DNA from 2 places in the Erwinia sp. TECH1 genome. Region 2 is predicted to be linked to the other one. Evidence: predicted binding sites of a transcription regulator. Region 2 holds the regulator's gene; the other holds the start of a gene.
The links. Region 2 encodes PurR, which represses purine synthesis genes. Its sites were predicted from a motif close to CANGCAAACGTTTGCNTG; they were not measured.
Positions count from the first base shown of each region.

Region 1: the regulator PurR is predicted to act here: its motif matches at 4,316-4,333, upstream of glyA (serine hydroxymethyltransferase).

Region 1 covers NZ_JBSRZK010000001.1:3,559,955-3,567,600, forward strand. The annotation lists gene csiE (stationary phase inducible protein CsiE) at 139-1,404, shown strand; gene ACVWZ0_RS16700 (3-phenylpropionate MFS transporter) at 1,679-2,830, opposite strand; gene glyA (serine hydroxymethyltransferase) at 2,949-4,202, opposite strand; gene hmpA (NO-inducible flavohemoprotein) at 4,536-5,720, shown strand; gene glnB (nitrogen regulatory protein P-II) at 5,770-6,108, opposite strand; gene glrR (two-component system response regulator GlrR) at 6,250-7,584, opposite strand; gene qseG (two-component system QseEF-associated lipoprotein QseG) at 7,581-7,646, opposite strand, start outside.
Region 2 covers NZ_JBSRZK010000001.1:2,102,465-2,110,110, forward strand. The annotation lists gene ACVWZ0_RS09910 (MATE family efflux transporter) at 1-841, opposite strand, end outside; partial or broken gene ACVWZ0_RS09915 (riboflavin synthase subunit alpha) at 936-1,593, shown strand; gene cfa (cyclopropane fatty acyl phospholipid synthase) at 1,628-2,776, opposite strand; gene punC (purine nucleoside transporter PunC) at 3,075-4,262, opposite strand; gene punR (DNA-binding transcriptional activator PunR) at 4,377-5,285, shown strand; gene purR (HTH-type transcriptional repressor PurR) at 5,316-6,341, opposite strand; gene ACVWZ0_RS09940 (C40 family peptidase) at 6,661-7,443, opposite strand.

The DNA.
Region 1 (7,646 bases), 1.5 Mb from region 2:
CAATACCTGCTCCTTATCCAACCGGTGAAAAAATCTGTGACCTGCCTTAAAAGCTACAAAAAAATCTGCTGGCTGTCGGTTTAGTCCGACCGGGTCACGCTATTCTTAGCGGGGTGACTTTTATCGGGACAGCAGATCATGACTCAACCTCTAATCGGGCCAGCTGCTTTCTCCAGTCCGCAGCGACGCTGCCATCTGCTATTACTGCTTTATCTGCCAGGCAGCGTCACGCTGGAGCTATTGTGCCAGCTCAACGGCGTGGATCCTTCCGTAGCCCGGCAAGATATAGCGGAGGTCACGGCAGAAATCCAGCGCTATCACCGGCTGTCGCTGCTACAGCACGCTACTGACGGCTATCGGATTGACGGTGCGGAACTGGATCGGCGGCTTTGCCTGCTGCACTGGCTTAAACGCGCGCTGCGGCTAAGCCCTGATTTTGTTCGGCAGCATTTTTCTCCGGCGCTGAAGCAGCAGCTGCAAACGCTGCGGATAGAAAAAGCCCTTTATGATGACCATAACCTGAATGCGCTGGTTCACCACTGCGCGCAGGGTTTGTCACGAGAGTTTACGCCGCGCGACTGTCAGTTTCTGGCGCTGTTTATGCAGCATTCGCTGGGTCGCCAGGCGCCCCTGTCATTTAATGAGGCCCAGCAGGCCTGGCTGGCAAAGCGTCGGGAATATCAGGTAGCGCAGGAGATTGTGCAGCACTGGCAAAAACGCTGTAAGGCCGCGCCGGAGGCGAATATTGCCTGCTTGCTTGCCCTGCTGTTCAGCCAGCTTCATACGCCCACCCTCGCCGGGATCCGTCATGACTATGAGCAGCAGCTGCTTGCCGATATTTATCGGCTGATTGAGCAATTTCAGATGCTTTCCGGTCACCGTATCGGCAACGTGCAGGGCCTGTGCGAACAGCTCTATACGCACATGGCGCAGGCGCTGGAGCGATCCCTGTTTGGTATCGGCATTGATAACAGCCTGGCGGAAGAGGTTCTGCAGCTTTATCCACGGCTGTTGCGTACCACCCAGGCGGCAATAGTCGGCTTTGAACAGCGCTACTCGCTGCGCTTTTCTGAAGAAGAGATGGGGCTTATTGCTATTATTTTCGGCGCGTGGCTGATGCAGGAAAATGTGCTGCAGGAAAAGCAGGTACTGCTGCTAACCGGAAAAGATGCCGCGCTGGAAAAAGAGCTCGAACAGCAGCTCCGGGAATTAACGCTGCTGCCGCTGAACATCAAATATCTGGACGTGGCGGAATATCAGCGCAGCAGCGCCCCAAAGGGTATTGCGCTGGTGATTACGCCCTATGCCACGCCGCTGCCGCTCTACTCTCCGCCGTTAATCCATGCGGAACTGCCGCTACAGCCGCATCAGCAGGATCGTATCAGGCTGCTGCTGGAGTCCTGACCCACGCCTGCGAAAAGCAGGTTAGACTTGCGGGCAAAGCGCCTGTTTTGCATAAAATCAATGCCCAATGGCTCTGAATACCTTGTTGCCTGATTTTTACTTTTTGCCTGTTGAGAGGCCGCCGCCCGTGCGGTTAACTGTGTCGTCTTTTGTGAATGATAAGGATTGTGCCGTAAGGTTTAACGGCTACATTATCGTCAAGCATAAGTTCTGAGGTACTTCCCCCAATGCGCTACGCGCAAAGGGGGAGTATTTTAGCAAAGCCGCAGTGCGATTAGGTTTTCGCCGCAATGCGAGCGCTCTTTTCCGGCCGCAGGAACAGCGCCGGCACCACCAGCAGCGCCATCACCCAAAATATATCGCCGTGCAGATGCTGGAACAGCGCCCCGCAGACTATCGTCATTACCGCAATGCCGCCGCCCATCGCCAGCGCCGAATATACGGACTGCAGACGAATAACCTCGGCGCCTTCCCTGGCGGCGATAAAGCGCATCGCCGCCAGGTGACAAATGGTAAAGCTGCCGCAGTGCAGGATCTGCGCCACGATCAGCAGCGGCAGCGCCGTGGTTGAGGCCATCAGGCTCCAGCGGATCAGCGCACATACGCCGGAGAGCAGCAGCAGGTCCCGTGCGGTCCAGCGCCCAAAAAGCCGGTTGCTGGAGGCAAACACGATAATTTCTGCCACCACGCCCAGCGACCAGAGGTAGCCCACCACGCTCGCCGAATAGCCTGCATCCTGCCACCAGATAGCGCTAAAGCCATAATAGGCCGCGTGCGCGCCCTGCATCAGGGTGACGCAGAGCAGAAAGCGCCAGGATGATTTCAGCAGCCGCTGCCAGTCCTGCCAGCCCGCACGTGCGACAACCTTGTCGCTCCCCTGCGGCGGGGTCGCCGGGCGAAGCAGCATCCCGCCGAGCATCGCCGCCGTTCCTGCACAGAGCAGCCACAGGATCGCCTGGTAAGAGAAAGCGTTAACCAGCACGCCGGTCAGCGCCGAGCTGATAACAAACGCCAGCGATCCCCACAGCCTGACCGGGCCGTAAGCCATTGCAATCTGCCGTTGCCAGGTGGCGGCCAGCGCGTCGCTCAGCGGCACCAGCGGTGAGAAAAACAGGTTGAAGCCAATCATGACCAGCAGTAGCCAGACCCAGAACGCGCTAAACCAAAAGCCCAGGGCAAACAGCAGCGACAGCCCCGCCAGCAGACGCAGCACGCTAATCAGGCGCGAAGGCGTCGTCACGCGGGAAGCGATAAGCAGGCTGCCGGTAAAGCGGGAAACCATGCCGACGCCTAATAAAAGGCCGATTTTTTCCGCATCAAGTCCGATGCCTTTCAGCCAGACGGCCCAGAACGGCAGCCAGACGCCGTAGGTAAAGAAGTAGGTGAAGTAGCCCAGCCCCAGCCACCACGCAGAACGGATTGCCATTTTTCCTCCGGCAATGTACAGACGAAAAAAACGGGACGTAGCGTCCCGTTTCGTTGTCGCGCCGGAAAATTCTCCGGCGTTCTGAAGCGGGATACAGCATCCCGCAGGCTTATGGCTTTTACGCGTACACCGGGAAGCGGGCGCACAGTTCCAGCACCTGCTTTTTCACGCGTTCGATGGTCGCTTCATCGTTGATATTGTCAAGGATGTCGCTGATCCAGCCGGCCAGCTGGCGCACTTCCGCTTCCTTAAAGCCGCGACGAGTCACCGCTGGCGAGCCAATACGGATGCCGGAAGTCACAAACGGGCTTTTCGGATCGTTCGGCACGCTGTTTTTGTTAACGGTGATGTTGGCACGGCCCAGCGCCGCATCAGCTTCTTTACCGGTCAGGCCTTTGCTCACCAGATCGATCAGGAACAGGTGGTTATAGGTGCCGCCGGAAACGATGTCGTAACCGCGCTCCAGCAGGACTTCCACCATCGCTTTAGCGTTTTTGGCAACCTGCTGCTGATAGAACTTGAACTCCGGCTCCATCGCTTCTTTCAGCGCTACCGCTTTACCGGCAATCACGTGCATCAGCGGGCCGCCCTGGCCACCAGGGAAGACGGCGGAGTTCAGCTTCTTATAGAAATCTTCATCGCCGCCCTTCGCCAGGATCAGGCCGCCGCGCGGGCCCGCCAGGGTTTTATGGGTGGTGGTGGTTACGATATGCGCGTGCGGAACCGGGTTCGGGTAAACGCCTGCGGCAATCAGACCGGCGACGTGCGCCATGTCGACAAACAGGTAAGCGCCGATGCTGTCAGCGATTTCACGCATTTTCGCCCAGTCGCAGATGCCGGAGTAGGCAGAGAAACCGCCGATGATCATTTTCGGCTTATGCTTCTGCGCCTGCGCGGCCAGATCGTCATAATCGATTTTGCCGGTCTCGTCGATGCCGTAAGGCACCACGTTATACAGCTTGCCGGAAAGGTTAACCGGGGAGCCGTGGGTCAGATGGCCGCCGTGCGCCAGGTTCATGCCCAGAATGGTGTCGCCCGGCTGCAGCAGCGCGGTATAAACGGCAAAGTTAGCCTGAGAACCGGAGTGCGGCTGCACGTTGGCGAAATCGGCGCCGAACAGCTCTTTAGCGCGATCGATCGCCAGCTGCTCTACGATATCAACATACTCACAGCCGCCGTAGTAGCGCTTGCCCGGATAGCCTTCCGCATATTTGTTGGTCAGCTGAGATCCCTGCGCCTGCATGACGCGCGGACTGGTGTAGTTTTCCGAAGCAATCAGTTCAATATGCTCTTCCTGACGCACTTTCTCCTGCTCCATTGCCTGCCACAACTCGGCATCATAATCGGCAATATTCATATCACGCTTTAACATCCGCTTCTCCTGACTCAGCTAACAATCTATTCGGCATTGAACGGCCCTTTTGGGCGAAGGCCAACAGTGTAAACCGTTTTGCCTGCTCAGGGATAGCCGGAAAGCAGGGTTTTTACGCAAACGATTGGCTCCAGCGCTGGCAAGGGTTAGTTCTCTTTTTCCCTGGCGTGGCGGCTCGTCTGTTTCATCATCATCTACGTGCAGGTTTTTCAACATCGTCCTTTTTTTATGGTAATAAATGCCCTTGTCTGGTTAAAGGTTATTTACAGCGTGACGCGTTTCGCTATAAGATGCATTTAAAATGCAACTTATAAAAATCCTCAGGAGTTCGCCATGTTAGACGCCCGCACTATCAGCACCATCAAAGCGACCATCCCGGCTTTGCTGGCTACCGGCCCCGCCCTTACCGCCCACTTTTACGATCGGCTGTTCAGCCATCATCCGGAGCTGAAAGACATCTTCAATATGAGCAACCAGCGCAACGGCAATCAGCGTGAAGCGCTGTTCAACGCTATCTGCGCCTATGCGGGCAATATTGAAAACCTGCCCGCTATTCTGCCGGCGGTTGAGAAAATCGCGCAGAAGCACACCAGCTTTGCCGTGCAGCCTGAACATTACCAGGTAGTGGGCGAACACCTGCTGGCCACGCTGGATGAGATGCTCAGCCCCGGCCAGGAAGTGCTGGATGCGTGGGGAAAAGCCTATGGCGTGCTGGCCAACGTGTTTATTAAGCGTGAAGAAGAGCTGTATGAGGCGTCGGAACAAAAAGTGGGCGGCTGGCGGACGCCGCGCGCGTTCCGCATCAGCGAGATTACGCCACAAAGCGAAGTAATAAAAAGTATTGTCTTCAGCCCGGTTGATGGTCAGCCGGTAGCCGATTATCAGGCCGGGCAGTATCTGGGCGTCTGGCTGCGGGAAAAAAGCTTTGCTAATCAGGAGATCCGCCAGTATTCCCTGACGCGTTCGCCAAACGGCAAAGATTACCGGATTGCGGTGCGGCATGAGGCGGGCGGAACGGTTTCCGGCTGGCTGCACGATCACGCCAAAGTGGGCGACGAGGTGCGCCTGGCAGCGCCTGCCGGAGATTTCTTCCTGAATATCACGCCGCAAACGCCGGTCACGCTGATTTCAGCGGGCGTCGGTCAGACGCCGATGCTGGCGATGCTGCACGTGCTGGCGGAACAGCACCACCCTGCGCCGGTACGCTGGCTGCACGCGGCGGATAACGGCAAAACCCACGCTTTTGCTGATGAGGTTGTAGCGACGGGCCAGCAGCTGGCGGAGTTTTCACAGCATATCTGGTATCGGGATCCGCAGCCCGACGATAGCGATCGCTATCAGACGCCGGGCCTGATGGATCTGCTGCCGATCGCAGAGCAGCTCAGCGATCCGGCCATGCACTTCTATCTTTGTGGCCCGGTCGGCTTTATGCAGCATATCGCTGAACAGCTGGTGAGCATGGGAGTAGCGGTTGAGCGCGTGCACTATGAGGTATTCGGCCCGCATAAAGTGCTTTAATACGCAAAAGGCCGGATAGTCCGGCCTTTTTTACCTGAAGACAGGCGACTCAGATCGCTTCTTCATCTTCTTCGCCGGTACGGATACGCACCACGCGCGCCACGTCGAAGACAAAAATTTTGCCATCGCCGATTTTCCCGGTCTGGGCGGTGCGCATAATCGTTTCCACGCAGGTATCCACAATATCGTCGGCGATAACGATCTCGATTTTAACTTTCGGCAGAAAATCGACCATATATTCCGCGCCGCGATAAAGTTCGGTGTGCCCTTTCTGGCGGCCAAACCCCTTCACTTCGGTCACGGTCATCCCGGTGATGCCGACTTCAGCCAGCGCCTCGCGCACATCATCCAGTTTGAACGGTTTGATAATTGCATCGATCTTTTTCATGGCAGACCCTTGTTGTTCCCTCGCCAGCCGGAGGGTAAGCGTATTCAGTATATGTGCAGCAGACAGGATCCGCCGCGCGGTCTGTCACTTTTGCCGGGCAGATAAACTATCATATCTGCACCGCGATGCGGCACAAAAAAACTATTCTTTAAAATCAGAGGCATCCAGCTCATGGCGCGACAGCAGCTTGTAGAATTCCGTGCGGTTGCGTCCGGCCAGGCGCGCCGCGTGCGTCACGTTGCCTTTGGTCATTTGCAGCAGCTTGCGCAGGTAGTTCAGCTCGAACTGGTTTCTGGCCTCGACAAAAGTTGGCAGCGCCGTGTTTTCGCCCGCCAGCGCCTGCTCCACCAGCGCTTCGCCTATTACCGGCGCGGAGCTTAACGCCACGCACTGCTCGATGACGTTAACCAACTGGCGCACGTTGCCCGGCCAGCTTGCGGCGATCAGGCGCTTCATCGCATCGGTAGAAAAGCTGCGGACAAAGGGCTTATGCCTTTCGGCGGACTGCTTCAGCAAATGGTTCGCCAGCAGCGGAATATCTTCCGCGCGTTCGTGCAGCGCCGGCAGGCGCAGCGTCACCACGTTCAGACGATAATAGAGATCCTCGCGGAACTCTTTTTTCTCCATGGCCTTCGGCAGATCGCGATGCGTGGCGGAAATGATACGCACGTTAATATCCAGATCGCGATTGCTGCCCAGCGGCCGCACCTTGCGCTCCTGCAGCACGCGTAACAGCTTGACCTGGAGCGCCTGCGGCATATCGCCGATTTCGTCTAAAAACAGCGTGCCGCCTTCTGCGGCCTGAAACAGCCCTTCGCGCTGGCTCACCGCGCCGGTAAAAGCGCCTTTTGCGTGGCCGAACAGCTCGGACTCCAGCAGCTGCTCCGGCAGCGCGCCGCAGTTAATCGCGATAAAAGCCTTGCCGGCTCTCGGGCTGGCGGCATGAATCGCCTGCGCCAGGATCTCTTTTCCGGTTCCGCTCTGGCCGTTGATTAGCACGCTGACGTCGGACTGCGCCACCATCCTGGCCTGGTCCAGCAGCCGCAGCATCACCGGGCTGCGGGTAACAATGCTTTCCCGCCAGGCGTCGTCGCTGGCCGGCGCGCGATGTGCCAGAGCCTGATCGATGGCGCTATAGAGCGCGTCGCGATCCACCGGCTTGGTTAAAAAGCTGAATACGCCCTGCTGCGTGGCGGAAACGGCTTCGGGGATCGAGCCGTGAGCGGTAAGAATAATCACCGGCATGCCGGGATGGCTTTTCTGCACCTCGGCAAACAGCGCCAGACCGTTCATTTCATCCATGCGCAGGTCGCTGATGACCAAATCAATGCGCTCGTTTTGCAGCGTGCGCAGCGCCTCCGGCCCGCTTTCGGCGGTGGATACGCTAAACCCTTCGCTGCCCAGGCGCATCCCTAACAGCTTTAACAGGCCGGGATCGTCATCCACCAGCAGCAGGTTTGCCGATTTTTTTATCATCGCTGCGCTCCTTTTTCCGCGTCGTTTTTCTCGCTGTGGCCGTCGCTGCCGTCGGGCGAACG
Region 2 (7,646 bases):
TGAAGTTCAGCGCTATCTGGTGACCCGCCACCTCGACGATGCCCATCGGCGACACCAGCAGCGCGACGACGGCGAACAGCGTCACCTCAAAGAACAGCGCCAGCGCGACGGGAAGGCCGAGTTTAAAGAGGCGGGAAAGCGCTTTCGCATCGGGCGGACTGAACCGATCCGCCAGGCGGATATCGCGCATGGAAGAGGCGCGCGAAACCCATATTTTCATCGCGATAAACATTACCCAGTACACGGACGCCGTCGCCACGCCGCAGCCGACGCCGCCAAGCGCGGGCATCCCGAAATGGCCATAGATAAAAATATAGTTAACCGGAATATTCACCAGCAGCCCGAGAAAACCCATCACCATGCCCGGCTTGGTTTTGGCGAGGCCTTCGCACTGGTTGCGCGCGGTCTGGAAAAAAAGATAACCCGGCGCTCCCCACAGCAGCGCATGAAGATAGCCTACGGCTTTATCCGCCATCACGGGATCGATATTTTGCATAGAACGGATAACATAGCCGGCGTTATACAGCACAACCATAACCAGCAGGGAAGCGAAGGCGGCCAGCCAGTACCCCTGACGAACCTGGAAAGCGATACGATCGCGGCGGCCCGAGCCGTTGTACTGCGCCACAACCGGCGTGAGCGAAAGCAGCAAACCGTGGCCGAACAGAATGGCGGGCAGCCAGATAGATGTGCCGACCGCAACGGCAGCCATATCCGTTGCGCTGACGTCGCCGGCCATCACCGTATCCACAAAGCCCATAGCGGTTTGCGCAACCTGCGCAAAAATTACCGGAATTGCCAGCGCCAGCAATTGACGCGCCTCGGTCAGATACTTCTGCACATATACACCTGTTTTTTAACTGAAGGGAGAAAGACTATTTGGTATAGTTTTAAGATCAGACAAGAATAGCGAAAAATCCACCGAGGTCATAATTATGTTTACCGGTATTGTGCAGGGCACCGCAGAGGTGTTGGCAATTGAAGAGAAACCGAATTTTCGCACGCATATCGTCCGCCTGCCCGGACGATATGCTGCCGGGACTGGAGCTGGGCGCTTCCGTATCTCACAATGGCTGTTGCCTGACGGTGACCGGGGTTGACGGCAACCGCGTCAGTTTTGACCTGGTAAAAGAGACGCTGCGTATTACCAACCTGGGGGATTTAAAGCCCGGCGATATTGTTAACGTAGAGCGCGCGGCGAAATTCAGCGATGAAATCGGCGGCCATTTAATGTCCGGTCATATTATGACTACCGCCGAAATCTGCAAAATCCTGACGTCTGAAAATAACCGCGAAATATGGTTTAAGCCGCAGGACAGCGAGCAGATGAAATATATTCTGCACAAAGGCTTTATTGGGATTGACGGCATCAGCCTGACGGTTGGCGAAGTCACCAAAAGCAAATTCTGCGTGCATCTGATCCCGGAAACGCTGGCAAGAACCACGCTGGGCGGCAAGCGGCTGGGCGACAGAGTGAATATTGAAATCGATCCGCATACCCAGGCGATTGTGGAAACCGTTGAGCGCGTGCTGGCGCAGCGTGAAGCGGCGCTGCTGGCGGCGGCCGCTGCGGAAATTCAGCCGGAAGAGTAATAAACAAGGTCGGCTTAGTGGCCGACCTTGTCCGCTAGTGCGGCACCCGCAATCCGCCCTCTTTACCGTGGGTAAAGACCACCTGCCAGAGCTGAATATCCCGCGCGCGGAAAGCGCCCGCACAGGCGTTAAGGTAGTAGCTGAACATGCGCTTAAAGCGTTCGCCATATTTATCCGCCAGCTGCGGCCACGCGGCTAAAAAGCGCTGGTGCCAGGCCATCAGCGTCAGATCGTAATCCGCCCCAAAGTTGTGCCAGTCTTCCATCACAAAATGCGGTTCGTGCGCCTCGGCAATATGGCGTACGGAGGGCAGGCAGCCGTTAGGGAAAATATATTTATCGATCCACGGATCGACATTATCGTCCGTTTTGTTCGCACCAATGGTATGCAGCAAAAAGATGCCGTCCGGCTTCAGATTGCGATCGACCACGTTAAAGTAAGTGGCGTAATTTTTTGGCCCGACGTGCTCAAACATACCAACGGAAACGATGCGGTCAAACTGCTGATCGAGGTCACGGTAATCCTGTAGCAGGATGGTGACGTCCAGCCCTTCACCACGTTGCTGCGCCAGCTTCTGCTGCTCGGCGGAGATCGTCACGCCAGTCACCTTGACGTTGTAATGCCGCGCCGCATAAGCCGCCAGCCCGCCCCAGCCGCAGCCGATATCAAGCAGCGACATACCGGGTTCCAGCTGAAGTTTCTCGAAGATCATTTTTAATTTAGCCTGCTGCGCCTGCTCCAGCGTTTCCGCCTCTTTCCAGTAGCCGCAGGAGTATTGCATGTAGGGGTCAAGCATCAGCGTAAAAAGGTCATTACCAAGGTCATAATGCTCTTTGCCGACAATCCAGGCGCGCTTGCGGGATTGCAGATTAGTGAGGCGCGCGGCGGCGATGCGCAGCGTATCTTTAAAATGGCGAGGAAGCTGCTGATCCAGCTTAGCCAGCAGCACGCGGTGAAAAAACATATCCAGCTGCTCGCACTCCCACCAGCCGTCCATATAGCTTTCGCCCAGGCCCAGCGACCCTTCCTGCATCACGCGTTTAAAAAAATCGGGATGGGTCACCTGAATATCCCAGGGACGGGTGCCGTTAATTTCGATATCCGCGTTGCGTAACATTTCCTGGGCGATTCGATACCACTGATTTTCTTCCAGGCTCACTTCTTCTATACACGATGAACTCATAGCTTCCCCATCACCCTTCGTGATTGAAACCTGAGAAAAAGAATCATCAATTTCCACAGGGTTTGAGAAAACGCACGCTTAGCCGTGCGCCTGATATCCGGCGTTACAGAGGATTGAACTGAAACCTACAGAATGAGGGTGACGCCTGCCACAAAAGAGAACACCCGGACAACCCTGTCAGGAATCAAAAAAATGATACAAAGTTGTTATGAATTATTGCCTGAAATTGAGTATATGCTCACCTCAGGCAATATTCAACGCCTTATCGTTAGGACGCTAACTAAATAGATTCAGCCAGTTAACGACGGCTCTGAGCGTGGGTCAGGGGAGCGTTGGCTAACGTCGTCCTTTGTAAAATATAGCCAATAATTGTCAAAAACACAGTACTGAGCATGACCAGCGACGTGGTGGCGAGCGGGTTAGCAATAAAACCGGAAACAATCATGCTGGCGACGAAGCAGAGACCAAGCTGCAGCGTGTTTTGCAGCGCGGCTGCTTTACCGCTGGCCTGCGGAAAAGGCAGCAGCGCATTCGCCACCACAATCGGATAGATAGCGCCGTTGGCCAGCGCCATACCGCAAAACGGCAGCAGCAGCGCCCAGGTCGAAGGCGTTTCCACCTGTGCGGCGATGAAAAACGCGCCCACGCTGAGGGCATACAGCGTCAGCAGCCAGGGCAGCAGCGAAGCGCCTTCGGTCTGCTTCAGCAGCGCCCGACAGCCGTAGCCGCCGGCGAGAAAGGCCAGCGTCTGCGGCACGTAGCTAAGGCCGATATCGCCCGGCGACATGCCCAGTTCGGCCAGAATAAATGGCGAACCGGTCAGCCAGGCGAAAAAGCTGGCGGAGCAGGCGGCGTAAATCAGCACGTTGCCGCTCCAGATCGGTGACTTCAGCAGCGTGAAGAAACCTACTTTCGCCTCTTCTTTATGCTCTTTTGGCGCAGGCGTCGACAGAAAAAGCGTGGCGACCAGCAGGATCAGGGCCAGCAGCAGCAGCGCCAGGAAAATCGACCGCCAGGCAAAGTGGTTCAGCAGCCAGGCACCCAGCAGCGGGGCCAGCGCCGGCGACAGCGCCACCAGCGGCATAATAGTGGCAAACACGCGGTTGGCCTGCGCGCCGGAATAGCGATCGATTACCAGCGCCTGCCAGCTGACGGCGGCGGCGCAAATGCCTACCGCCTGTAAAAAGCGCAGCGTCAGCAGCATGGTGGTGGATTCCGCCCACCACATTGCGCCGCAGCTGACGGCAAACAGCCCCAGCCCCATCAACAGCACCGGCTTGCGGCCAATGCGGTCGGAAAGCGGCCCCCAGAACAGCTGCGCGCTGGCAAACCCGGCCAGGAACAGGCTGAGGCTGGCGCTGATGACGCCCGCTTCGGTTTGCAAATCCTGCTGCATCGCCGTAAAGGCGGGCAGATACATATCGGTGGCAAGAAAACCCGCAACGCTGAGCAGCGCGAGGTAAAGTAAAAATCCTTTCGACGGCATGAGATTTTGCTCTTTTTTATCAGGTGAATAGCGGACGGCAGTGTAAAAGAGTGCGATAGCGGTTGTGAAACGGTAATATTTGCGTCTTGCGTTCAAAAATTTTGCAGGAAGAATATGTGGTCAGAACACTCGCTTGAGGTGATTGATGCGGTCGCCCGAACCGGCAGCTTTACCGCCGCAGCGGCGGAGCTGCATCGCGTTCCGTCCGCCATCAGCTATACCGTGCGCCAGCTGGAAGAGTGGCTGGCGGTGCCGCTGTTCGAGCGGCGTCACCGGGACGTGGTCTTAACGGCGGCGGGCGAGGTCTTTATTCAGGAAGGGCGGAGTGTTATCAAAAAAATGCTTGCCACGCGACGCCAGTGTCAGCAGGTCGCCAACGGCTGGCGCGGCCAGCTGAATATTGCCGTCGATCGCATTGTTAAAACCGCGCGTACGCGCCAGCTGGTGGTGGATTTTTACCGACATTTTCCCGATATGGAACTGCATCTTTCACCGGAGGTATTCAACGGCGTATGGGATGCGCTGGCCGACGGCCGGGTTGACGTGGCGATAGGCGCGACGCAGGCCATTCCGGTCGGCGGACGCTTCGCCTTTCGCAATATGGGAATGCTCAACTGGCGCTGCGTGGTGAAGGCGGATCATCCGCTTGCGCAACACCGGGAGAAGGTTAGCGAGGAGGCGATCCGGGAGTGGCCTTCGCTGGTGCTGGAAGATACCTCGCGCGCGCTGCCGAAAAGAACCACCTGGACGCTGGATAATCAGCGACGGCTGGTCGCGCCGGACTGGGAGAGCGCGTTTGATTGCCTGCTGGCCGGGCTGTGTGTCGGCATGGTGCCGGGGCATCTTGCGCAACCGCTGCTGCAAAACGGCTCGCTGTGCGAACTGAGGCTGGATCCGCCTTTTCCGGATAGCCCCTGCTGCGTCAGCTGGTCGGAACAGCAGGCGTCGCCAGCGCTGCGCTGGCTGCTGGATTATTTAGGCGAAACGGAAACGCTGAACAGCGAATGGCTGCGGGAGGCGTAAAAGACGGGCAGCGGATGGCCGCCCGTGCGCTTAGCGACGGTAGTCGAGGAAAGGGCCGTCCGCTACGGAGCGACGTTCAATCAGCGTCGGATGCACTTCAATCGTCTGCGGCTCTTCGCGTTTGCTGGTAATACGATCGAGCAGCATATTGAAGGCCGTTGCGCCCAGACGCTCTTTCGGCTGGTGGACGGTGGTCAGCGCGGGGGTAAAGTAGCGCGAGTTGCGCACGTTATCATACCCGATCACCGAAATATCCTGCGGTACGCGCAGGCCCATCTCGTCTGCGGCGCAAATCGCGCCCATCGCCATCACGTCGCCGCCGCAGAATACCGCGGTAGGACGCTGTTTTTGCGCCAGCAGCTGCTGCATGGCGCGATAGCCCGATTCCGGCTCAAAATCGCCCTGAACCAGCCACTCTTCGCGCAGCGTAATCCCCGCTTCGTTCAGCGCCTTGAGGAAGCCGGCATGACGACCGCCGCCGGTATTGCGCTCCATATGGCCCGGGATCACGCCGATATCGCGGTGGCCGCGATCGATCAGATAGCGGCCTGCCAGATAACCGCCTTCAAAAGCGTTATCGAGAATAGTGTCGGTAAAATCGCCGCGCGACTCGCCCCAGTCCATGACGACCATCGGGATGTTGCGGTGATCTTCCAGCATCTTAATCAGCTCATCCGGGTACTCGGCGCACATGACCAGCAGGCCATCGACGCGTTTTTGCGCCATCATCGACAGATAGGCCTGCTGCTTTTCCAGTTCGTTATGCGCGTTGCCCAAAATCAGCGTATAGCCTTTGGCAAAACAGCTGTGTTCAACCGCCTCAATAATTTCGGCGAAATAGGGCGCCTCGCTGGAGGTCGCCAGCAGGCCAATGGTTTTGGTGTTATTGACCTTCAGGCTGCGGGCCACGGCGCTGGGCGAATAGTGCAGCGCTTTGATCGCTGCCCAGACGGCTTCCCGCGTGTCTTCAGCGACAAAGCGGGTTTTATTAATGACGTGGGACACCGTGGTGGTTGAGACACCGGCGCGTTTGGCCACATCTTTTATGGTTGCCATGGAAAAAGACTCCTGCGCTGTTCAGTAAGTCACTGAAAAGCGGTTTGTTAAACGATTGCCTGGAATGATGATAATCCTGATATAAGTTGCGCATAATTTGTTGCGGAATGGTTATAACAGGAGGGAGTTCAGGGTGGCGAAACAGACTTGAGCAGAACATCATGTCGGCTAAATGCCTGTTGCGCAACAAACCGTGGATTCTAACAAGAGCAGGCGCAGAACACGAGGGTTTTAGGGCAACAGGCGAAAATTTTGCGCAAATAAGAGTAAACCGGCCCGGATCGTTTGCGCGATCCGGGCCTCCAGCCTGCTGAGTGGGCTAGCGGATAGTTTTCGGCGTCATGACGCGGCGAGCGCCGACGTAGTGCTGCTCCCAGTAATCTTCGCTGAGCATACTCACCTGGATATCCTTGCCGGTACGCGGCGACTGGATAAACTTGCCGTTGCCCAGGTAAACGCCAACGTGATCCGCCGAGGCGCGGCCGTTGATGCTGAAAAATACCAGATCGCCTTTTTCCAGCTCGTTGCGCTTGATCGAAGCCGCATCCCGCAGATGGTACATTTCGTTAGCGGTGCGAGGGATCTTAAACTTCACCAGATCTTTATAGGCATACCAGACCAGACCGCTACAGTCGAAACCGGTCTTGGGCGAGGTGCCGCCCCAGAGATAGGGCTTGCCCAGCTGGTTCATCAGCTTGCTCATCGCCGTTTCGCGGGCTTTCTGATAGCGGGCGCGATGCGCTTTGCTGAGCTTAAGCGGGGCCGAGGCCGAGCCGCTGGTTAAGGCTTCCGTCTCTTCGTTGCGCAAGCGATGACGACCATAGCGTTTCTTGGGCGGCAGCGCAGCGGCGACGGTCTGCGTTTTTTTGCGCAGCTTAAACTTTTTAGCAAGGGGCGAACGGCTTTTGGTTGGGCTGGCTTCTTTTACTTTACGTGTAGAGGTTTTCACCGGGCGGCGCTTGCGGCGATCGTCTTCACGAGCAGGCGTGGCGCTGTCTGCTTTGTGGTGGTCCGCTTTAACGGCAGCGTGTGGCGATGCGTGCGCCACAGACATAAACAGCTGGGCAAAGGCCAGCATCAGCAACGTGATGAGTAAACGCATCTTTACCATTAACAGTTTGTGCTCCCGCCAGTGGCAAGAGCATGGCTAAATAAGGAGATCTGCGCCTGGGCAGTCAGTCAGGACGATTCTAATCGAACTCTTTACTAAAAAGTAAGGCCTTTTTTGTTTCAATCGTCGCAAAGCGGTAAAAGCTGTAAAATTTAGCCTGTTCAAACATTTATCTGCGCAAATTTGCCGCTGAT